DNA from 3 places in the Mesorhizobium sp. M0991 genome. Region 1 is predicted to be linked to each of the others. Evidence: riboswitches for the same ligand, from Rfam matches in the RefSeq annotation. Region 1 holds a riboswitch; each other region holds the start of a gene.
The links. Region 1 has a riboswitch for cobalamin ahead of NKH70_RS34285 (CbtB domain-containing protein). Riboswitches for the same ligand answer to the same signal wherever they lie in the genome.
Positions count from the first base shown of each region.

Region 2: it holds a riboswitch for cobalamin, as region 1 does, so the genes downstream of both, metE (5-methyltetrahydropteroyltriglutamate--homocysteine S-methyltransferase) here and NKH70_RS34285 (CbtB domain-containing protein) in region 1, are expected to answer to the same signal.
Region 3: it holds a riboswitch for cobalamin, as region 1 does, so the genes downstream of both, NKH70_RS15180 (DUF1636 family protein) here and NKH70_RS34285 (CbtB domain-containing protein) in region 1, are expected to answer to the same signal.

Region 1 covers NZ_JAMYNE010000060.1:1,310-4,578, forward strand. Annotated here, with positions in the region: gene cobU (bifunctional adenosylcobinamide kinase/adenosylcobinamide-phosphate guanylyltransferase) at 1-175, opposite strand, end outside; gene NKH70_RS34280 (CbtA family protein) at 168-944, opposite strand; gene NKH70_RS34285 (CbtB domain-containing protein) at 960-1,139, opposite strand; cobalamin riboswitch at 1,176-1,373, opposite strand; gene NKH70_RS34290 (Rieske 2Fe-2S domain-containing protein) at 1,425-1,871, shown strand; gene NKH70_RS34295 (SRPBCC family protein) at 1,777-2,700, shown strand; gene NKH70_RS34300 (MFS transporter) at 2,679-3,269, opposite strand, start outside.
Region 2 covers NZ_JAMYNE010000034.1:2,676-5,944, forward strand. Annotated here, with positions in the region: gene NKH70_RS30200 (hypothetical protein) at 171-425, opposite strand; cobalamin riboswitch at 981-1,181, shown strand; gene metE (5-methyltetrahydropteroyltriglutamate--homocysteine S-methyltransferase) at 1,277-3,269, shown strand, end outside.
Region 3 covers NZ_JAMYNE010000009.1:14,881-18,149, forward strand. Annotated here, with positions in the region: gene NKH70_RS15170 (winged helix-turn-helix domain-containing protein) at 1-216, shown strand, start outside; gene NKH70_RS15175 (DUF6348 family protein) at 245-940, shown strand; cobalamin riboswitch at 1,000-1,203, shown strand; gene NKH70_RS15180 (DUF1636 family protein) at 1,242-1,676, shown strand; gene cobW (cobalamin biosynthesis protein CobW) at 1,673-2,713, shown strand; gene NKH70_RS15190 (cobaltochelatase subunit CobN) at 2,732-3,269, shown strand, end outside.

The sequences.
Region 1 (3,269 bases):
GGCGCGAGCGGTGCAGCGCGATCCGTTCGCGCATCTCCTCGTCATAGGCTTGCGCCGTCGCGAGATAGCTCCACGGCGCCGGACAGGCACTCACCAGCCTCTCGGCATGCGAGCTCTTGCCGGATCGCGCACAGCCGATGATAAGGGTCAGTGCCCCGGCAGCGCGGTCAGGCAAAGCTGTCGCGCAGGCTGGTCGCCGTGCCGGTGAAGCGGCCGCGCACCACGCCGACGACCGCGCCGAGCACCAGCCAGAACACCAGATTGGTCAGCGTCACCGCCACCACGAACTGGTGGTGCAGGCCTTCCGGGATCGCCGTCTCGAAACTGTCGGGCTGCGGCGCGCCAACGATATGCGGCGCGACGATCAACGCCACCGCAAGGACCGCCAGCGGCAGCGATCTGCGGAAGGCGATAAGGCCGAGACCGGCCGCGGTCGCCACCACTGTTGCCCACCACCAGATCTGGCGTTGGACAAGGTCGGCCGCCGGCATCGCCGGCAGTTCCGGCGGCAGGCCGAGGCCCGGCGCCAGGGTGAACACGGCAAAGCCGGCCAGCCCCCAGAACAGGCCCTGACGCCAATTGCCGATGCCGCCGGCGAACTCCGAAACCGCAACCAGGACCAGCGCAAAGCCGATACCGGTGACGATATTGGCAACGACGCTGAAGGCAAAGCGTTCGAAACCGTCGGCCGGCGCCCAGCCTTCGTCCTCCGCCGGAGCCATTGCTTCAGCCGGCGCGGCGCTGCTCATAGCCATCGTGCCCCCGGCGTTTTCGACCGGTGCCGCAGGTGCGGCGGCATGGTCATGGCCGCCGCCGGCCTGTTCGTAGACTTCCGCCTTCAGGATGAGCGGCACCGTGGCATAGGCCTGCATGCAGGCGAGAGCGACGCCGGCCACAAGCCCTGCGATCGCCGCGATGAACACGACGTTGCGAAACAGTGTCATGATGTCAGCCCCTTGTCAGTGGCAGGGAAAGCCCATCGAGTGGCGATAGTCGTGCGCGGCATTGTGGACCGCATCGATATGCGAGAAGCCGACAAAGCCCATGACGAAAATGCCGAGAAATGCAGCAAGCGCCAGCTGCATGAAACGCGACTGCGAGGAGACGGAAGCGCCGAGCGAGACGGAAGCGGTATTCATGTCTTGTCCTTTCGCCCTCCACCCGAGGGCATAGAAGTCAGTTTCCTGTCGCCGGCAGGTCTCCTGGCTCGCGGATCAGCGTCCTTCCCCACCTTCCCGAAGGCGAACCTTCAGTGGCATATGGAGAGGACTACCGCACACAGTTGCGGGGGCAGCCACGGCATTGGGCAAACAATTTCGCCCGCACCGCATTCCCTCTTGGTTCCAAACGGAACCGACGACATCAGCGACTATAGGCAGAATCGCCGCGCCCGGCAAACCAAATTCCGCCGGATCGTGTGGCGAATGCGCCGCCTCGCAAGCTCGCCGACCGGCACTGCGATTGACAATTTTTACCGCCGGGTGTCGCTGGCGGATGGGGAAGAAGCCGGCATGCAACCCAGCCCGAATGAGCGCGGTCCCTACAACGGTCTGACGCGGGCCGAGCCGACGCTGCCGTCATCGGCCTATTGGGACATCGCGGCCTACCAGCGCGATCTAGAGGCCATCTGGTATCGCAACTGGCTGCTGGTCTGCCGCGAGGCCGACCTTGCCCAGCCGCTGGCTTTCAGAACGTTCCGCATAGGCACGCAGGAGGTCGTCGTGCTGCGCGACGAGACCGGCGAATTGCGCGCCTTCCACAACACCTGCCGGCATCGTGGCTCGCAGCTTTGCCAGCAGAGCGAAAGGCCGGCTGAAGGCGCGGCTCATCACCTGCCCTTACCACGCCTGGTTCTATTCGCTGCGCGGTGATCTGGTGCGCGTGCCATCGAAATCGCTGCCGGACGGTTTCGACAAGGCCGATCATCCGCTCTACCGCGTCGCGCTTTCGGTGTGGCGCGGTTTTGTCTTCGCCAACCTCGCCGAGGATGTTGCCGGCTCAGCTGAAACATCCTTCGATCCGGCATCCGGCGACCTCGCCAACTGGCCGCTGGAAACGCTGCTGAGCGGCCATGTGCTGCGCAAGGTGATGAACTGCAACTGGAAGATCTTTTGGGAAAACTTCAACGAGTGCCTGCACTGCCCCGGCGTCCACAAGGACCTGTCGCGGCTGGTGCCGATCTATGGCCGCGGCCTGATGGGCCGCCACGACGATCCCGAATGGGCGCGCCACGCCGACAATGACGCGCCGGAATTTTCCGGCGGCTTGCGTGCCGGGGCCGAAACCTGGTCGCGCGACGGACGCGTTCACGGCTCGGTCTTTTCCGGCCTGACGCCGGCCGAACGTACCGCCGGGCAGACCTACGCCACCAGCCTGCCGTCGATGTTCGTCGTCGGCCATGTCGACTATGTCAGGACCGTGCGGCTGGTGCCGCTTGGGCCGGAGCAGACCGAACTCACCGCCGAATGGCTTTTTTCGCCCGAAGCGCTCGCCGATCCGGCGGCGGATATCGACAACATCATCGCCTTCGGTACCCAGGTGCTGGAGGAGGATGCTGATATCTGCGAGGTCAACCAGATGGGCCTGCGCTCGATGCGCCACAAGGCCGGCGTGCTGATGCCCGAGGAATATGACTTGCACCGCTTCCACAACTGGGTGCGCGAGCGGCATGCCGCACTTCAAAGCGATTTGGGCAGATAGCGCCAGGTGACGAAGCCGCAGACTGCCGCCAGCAGGCCGAGTGTCGCGAAAACCGCGCCCAGGCCGAAGAACGCCAGCACCACCGAATAGACCAGCGGCGGCGTCAGCTCGGAAAAGTCGAGATAGGTGCGGTAGACCGCCGCCATCTGCGCCCGCTCATACGAGCGCACCGAGCGCATGAAGGCGGTCGAGCCCAGCGCATCGAGCGCGATGGTGAAGAGGGCACCGCAAAGCAGCAACGCGCCGGTGACGAGCGGTGCGGCCTCGCCGACGGCGCCGGCCGCCAGCAGCGTCGCCGACATGGCGAAATAGGCGAACGTCATGGTGCGCCGGCCGCCGAAACGCCGTCCCGCCCTGCCCCAGAAGATGGCCATGAACAAAAGCGCATTGCCGGCCGAAACCAAGAGGCCGCCGGCCAGCTTGCCCTCGCCGGTGATCACCATGAACAACGGCCCATAGACGAAGAACGTCGTCCAGAAGCAGGAGCGGCCGAAGGCGATCAGCCAGGCGAGTCTCAGCCTTGGCTGCGCGACGAAGCGGCCGATATTGGCCAGCGGATTGACCGGCCG
Region 2 (3,269 bases), on a different contig from region 1:
ACACGTCCACGGGAGCGTGGATAGGCGTGAAGTTCCTGCACTCCACGGTCCGCTCTCCCATCGCCGGTGTGTGCCCGACGCCATCTTGTGGACGAGGTTGGCCGCCTGCACCCGGTTGTATTCCGGCTTGCGGTCCGCCTGGGCGGTCCGCCGCGATGGCTATCTCCATGTCAATCGGCGCCGAATTTTGACTGCCCGCTGCTTTTGATGAATTTGGCGAGGTCCCGCGCATAATCACTCTTGGTCTTCTCCTTGAGGCCCTGTGTCGCGAACTTGTGGTCCAGCAGGGCAAACAGGTCCAAGTCCCCTTCCGCCTGTGGCGCTGGCTTGCCCTCACCGCCCTCGGTTTCCCAATTGGGGACCGCTTCTGCGCGCTGCACCGTGGCGATTGTCCGCCCAAGACGCATCACAAGATCGAACGCCAAACCGTGCGCGTGCACGACGATTTGCCGCTCAGGCCTCATTTGGACAGGACTTGAGCTGGCCCGGTGGTTTGAGCCGGGTTACCTTGAGCCGGTGGGCTGCGAACAAGCAGTTCGAGACATTGGCCTCGATCACTTCGCAACACGCCGCTGCGCCTGGCCTCGGTGTGCTCCCCCCGAAATCGTTGTGTCATATCACCGAGGGCATCACGGCCAACAGCTTCCACATGGGCAACAGCCTCGCCATTGAGCCGAATATGGTCGCGAGCAGATCACCAACGAAGCGGTCGGAACCTCGGAGCCGAAGTTCGACGCCGAGGTGGTTCGCATGATGCGCTAAGCAGCACCACGGCGCTTGCCGGTATGTTTGCTGCCGGCAGCCGACGAACTCCTATCCTCCTGGACAAGGGCGCCGTGCGTCATTGCTTTGATTTACCGGCCGCTCAAGGCTTCCACAGTTTTCGCTTTCGAGGCGACCTTTGGAACATGCCAACGGAAATTTAACATAACGACATAAACATTTCTTTATGCGGCGTTGACAAAGAAGCGAACTGCTGTAATTGTCTCCCGCGTCGTGGTTCTCCGTACGGCGCTGCCGCAGCGGAGCTAAGAGGGAAGCCGGTGCGATGCCGGCGCTGCCCCCGCAACTGTTAGCGGCGAGCCAACCCCACTCATGTCACTGAGGCGAATAGCCTTGGGAAGACGGGTAGAGGCTATGACCCCGCGAGCCAGGAGACCTGCCACGGCGAATTACGTCCACGGGCGGGGTGTCTCGGTGGCCGCTGCAGCCTGGCGTTCGTGCCGGCCTGCTAGCGCCTTCCTTGTCACCGACGCCCCAACCATCGGGGTCTGGCATGACTGTCTCTCAGCAAATTCCTGTAGCAACGCTCGGCGTGCCCCGTTTCGGTCGTCGGCGAGAACTGAAATTCGCGCTTGAAAGCTACTGGTCCGGAAAATCGTCCGCTGCCGACCTTCTCACGACCGCGAAGGCGCTCCGTGCCGCTAGCTGGGAGGAGCAGCACGATCGCGGCGTGTCGAAAATCCCGTCGAACGACTTCTCGCTCTACGACCATGTGCTCGACACCGCAGCCATGGTCGGCGCCGTTCCATCCCGTTACGGCTGGAATAGCGGCGAGGTTCCACTTGACATCTACTTCGCAATGGCGCGGGGCAACCAAGGTCAGACGGAGGATTGTCGACACGCTGGTCACCAGCAGGCGGCTCATCGGTCTGATGTAACCGCGATGGAAATGACCAAGTGGTTTGACACCAACTATCACTACATTGTGCCGGAACTCAACGATGATCAGACGTTCGCCCTCTCGTCGACGAAACCGGTCGATTACTTCATCGAGGCTAAAGCTCTCGGCGTTCACACACGCCCAGTCATCCTTGGACCGATCACCTTCCTCAAGCTGGCGAAATCGCCTGCCGAAGGATTCGATCCCATCGCGCTCCTGCCGCGGCTGCTGCCCGTCTACGAGCAACTCCTGCAGAGGCTGAAGCTGTCTGGAGCCGACTGGGTGCAGATCGATGAGCCAGCGCTTGTCCTCGATCTGAACCCGAACGAACGAGCTGCGTTCGAATTCGCCTATGGCCAGCTGTCGAAAGCCGCGCCCGAGCTGAAGATCATGCTGGCTACCTATTTCGGGCCGCTGGGAGACAATCTCGAAACCGCGGTTTCTCTGCCCCTGGCCGGGCTGCATATTGATCTCGTGCGCGCTCCCGAGCAGCTGGAAACGGTGGGTCGGCTCGCACCGAAGGATCTGGTGCTCTCGCTTGGCTTGATCGATGGCCGCAACGTCTGGCGTGCGAACCTGCCCGCCATTCTCGACCGCATCAAACCGATCGTCGCCGGCTGGCCCTTGGACCGCGTCGAGATCGCGCCTTCTTGCTCGATGCTGCATGTGCCGATCGACCTGCGCATGGAGACGGAACTCGACGCGGACATCAGGTCGTGGCTCGCCTTCGCGGCCCAGAAGACCGACGAGTTGGTGTTGCTTGCCCGGGCCCTGTCCCAAGGCAGGGATGCGGTGGCAGGCGCGTTGAAAGCGTCTGCCGAGGCTGCCGCCACTCGCGTGACATCCACGAAGATCCATGACCCGCTGGTTGAGGGGCGGATCGCCAGCATTGACGACAGCATGAAGCGACGAGAGAGCGCTTTTGCCGAGCGCTCCAGAGTCCAGGCCGGCACGCTCGGGCTGCCGCCGTTCCCGACGACGACCATCGGGTCCTTCCCGCAGACGCCGCAGGTACGCAGGGCGCGGGCCGCTCATGCGAAGGACCAGCTGAGCTATGTCGACTACGAGACCTTCCTGAAGAAGGAGATCGAGGCTGCAATTCGCTGGCAGGAAGAGATCGGGCTGGACGTGCTGGTGCACGGTGAGTTCGAACGAAACGACATGGTACAGCATTTCGGCGAGCAGCTGTCCGGCTTCGCCTTCACCCAGCATGCCTGGGTGCAGAGCTATGGGTCGCGTTACGTGCGCCCCCCCATCATCTTCGGCGACGTATCGAGGCCCAATCCGATGACGCTGCGCTGGTGGCAGTTCGCCCAGTCGCTTACGGAAAACCCTGTGAAGGGAATGCTCACAGGCCCAGTGACCATTCTCAACTGGTCATTTGTTCGCGACGACGTACCCCGCTCCGAAGCATGCCGCCAGATCGCGCTCGCCATCCGCGACGAAGTGACGGATCTCGAATGGTCCGGCGCAAGGATGATCCAGATCGATGAGGCCGCGTTTCGCGAAGGATTGCCACTGCGCCAGTCTGATTGGAACGACTATCTCGACTGGGCTGTCGAATGCTTCCGGATCGCTTCAACGGGTGTAAAGGACGCGACTCAAA
Region 3 (3,269 bases), on a different contig from region 1:
GACCTCAGGGCCGACCGCCCGGCCGGCGTGTTGCGCGTCCATGCCGCCTATGCGGAGCCCGGCGCCCCGCCACAAACCGCTGCCGAGCTTTTCAAAGAATTGAAGCAGATGCAGGGCTGGCTCGGGCTTGAGCGCATCGAGGTGACAGCTGCCGGTGATCTTGGGCCGGCGCTGGCCAGTCAGAAAGATGGCCAACCCCCACAGCGTCTGTCATAGACGCTCCAAGAAACCTGGTAGGTTTGTAATGGCATCGCACGAAGTGCTCGACATGATCCATGGTGCGCTGATTGCACATGGAATAGATGCAATACGTAGAGAGCAGGACGTCACGCTCCAGTCGAGGCAACTTCGGTTTGAGGCTGAGGTGTTCGAGACGGGTTCTAACGGTCGGCTCGTTCTTGAAATCTACATATTCTCTCCGCTGCTTGATGTTCAGCCGGTCATTGAATCATTTGCTGGCTTCGGCGACACGCGCGAACAAGAATTGAATCAGGCGTTTGAAAAATTTATCCGTGGTGTTTTCCACGTCGCCATTGAGGGGCTGGCTGATCATGTCTGCGACGACATACAGGCCGAGGTAGAGATTTGGCAGCGAAGCAGCGCCCGTTGGAACATCTGGCGCAACAATGCCCGTTGGAAAATCTATGGCGGACCCGTCATTTCCCAAGCCACTACCGAGCTATGCTCGCTAAGCCGAGGCTATCCAGCATTCTATGCCAAGCTGGAAAAGCTGTTCACAGCTTCGGTACCCCCCGGAGGCCATTTTGTACGGACCTTTCTGGCAGGCTTGAACGGCACGCTTATTAGTGGCGAAGTCCTTCTGGACAACGCGGTTTGGCAAGAAGGTCAAAATCTGGCGATCAGTCATGATTGGGACTATGGCGATGGCTATCAAGCAATCCGGCAAGTTATCCTGGCACTGCCGGAAGGCGGGACATGACAGCCTTTGGCCGACATTGCAGTGTCGTAGCCGTGCGTTGACACCACCGCCTGCAAAAGCCTAAATCCATTCCAGACGGTCCCCTGCCCGCAACGGCAAGGGCCAAGAGGGAATGCGGTGCGAAATCTCGATTTCAAATCCGCGGCTGTCCCCGCAACTGTAAGCGACGAGCCAAGGCCGAAAACCACTGGGATATTCCCGGGAAGGCGGCACCCAGGCGATGACCCGCGAGCCAGGAGACCTGCCGTCTAGGACATAAGAATCCGATCGCCTGGCGGGTTTTCCGGGCAAGGAGCCTGATTTGGAACGCGACAGCAGTTTTCCGGCTGAGACAGCGGATTTATTGTCCGGCCATGGTGATTCCCCGGCCGGCGTTACCGTCATCGTCTGCTCGTCCTGCCGTGACGAGACCGGTTCGGACGCTCGTCCGCGCGCCGGCGAACTGCTCGCCGAGGACACGCGCCGCGCCGCTTCCTGCGAAAACATTAAAATCCACACCGTCGAATGCCTCGGTAATTGCAAGCGCCGGCTCAGCGCCGCCATACTGCGCGACGGCTGCTGGAGTTACGTCTTCGGCGACCTGACCGCGACCAGCGGCGCCGATCTCGTGACCGGCGCAAAGCTGTTCGCCACCTCGACGGATGGGCTCATTCCATGGCGCGGCCGTCCCGATTGCCTGAAGCGCGGCCTGGTTGCCCGCATCCCTCCCCTTGACCTTTTGAAGGACCTGATATGACCGCTGCCTCCATTTCGCGCGTTCCCTGCACTGTAGTCACCGGCTTTCTCGGCGCGGGCAAGACGACGCTGATCCGCCATTTGCTCGAAAGCGCCAAAGGCAAGCGGCTAGCCATTATCGTCAACGAGTTCGGCGACATCGGCATCGACGGCGAGATCCTCAAGGGCTGCGGCACGGACACCTGCCCCGAGGAAAACATCGTCGAGCTGGCCAATGGCTGCATCTGCTGCACCGTCGCCGACGATTTCGTTCCGGCGCTCGACCAGATCCTGTCGCTGACGCCGAGGGTCGACCACATCCTGATCGAGACATCCGGCCTCGCTTTGCCCAAGCCGCTTGTCCAGGCCTTCCAGTGGCCGTCGGTGAAAAGCCGCGTCACGGTGGACGGCGTCATCGCCGTGGTCGACGGACCGGCGCTGGCTGATGGCCGCGTCGCCAACGACATGGACGCCCTGCAGGCGCAGCGCGCACAGGACGAGACGCTCGACCACGACGATCCGGTCGAGGAAGTATTCGAGGACCAGCTCGCCTGCGCCGACCTGATCATCCTGTCGAAGAGCGACCTGCTGAATGCAGACGGCGCGGCCCGCGCCAATGCCGTCATCGGCAAGCATGTTGGCCGGGCGGTGAAGATCGTGCCGACTTCGCAAGGCAAGGTCGATCCGTCGGTGCTGCTCGGCCTCGGCCTTGCCGTCGAGGACGACATCGAGAACCGCAAGACCCATCACGACGACGAGCTCGACCACGAACACGACGACTTTGACTCGTTCGTCATCGACATTGCGTCCGTGTCCAACCCGGACGAACTGGCACAACGCGTCGCCACGGCTGCGGAGGAGGAAAACGTGTTGCGCGTCAAGGGTTTCGTCGAAGTCGGCGGCAAGCCGATGCGGCTCCTGCTGCAGGCCGTCGGTCCGCGCGTCAACCACTATTACGATCGCGCCTGGACCGCTGAAGACGATCGCCGCTCGCGCCTCGTTGTCATCGGCCTGAAAGGGCTGAACCGCCCGGCCATCGAGCGTATCCTCGCCGGCTGACCCCAGGTACGAGCCGCGATGCACATCCTCACCACGACATCCGCCTCGCTCGACGATCTCGCCGAGCCTGTCGATCTCAGGCAAACGCCTGCGGATGTCGTGGCGCTGTCCTTCACCGACAGCGACCTGGCCGGGCTGGCGGCGGCGTGGAAGGCAGATGCGGACCGCCTGCCGTCGATGCGGCTCGCCGCCTTGCGCGACCTGCGCCATCCGATGTCCGTCGATCTCTGGATCGACAGCGTCGCCCGCCACGCCAAGGTCATTTTGGTCCGCATCCTCGGCGGCTATGACTGGTGGCGCTATGGCTGCGATCAGCTCGCCGTTGTCGCGCGAAATCGCGGTATCAAGCTGGCGCTGCTGCCGGGCGAGAGCCACGACGAGGATTTGCGGCTGATCGAAGGCTCGACGCTGCCGCGCGAGGAGTTGGACGGCCTGCTTGGCTATTTCCGCGAGGGCGGACCGGCGAATATGACGGCGCTGGTGCAGAGGTTGGCAAGTCTCGCCGGATCGGGTGTGGCGGTCGCTGAACCAGTCAGCGTGCCAAAGGCGGGATTTT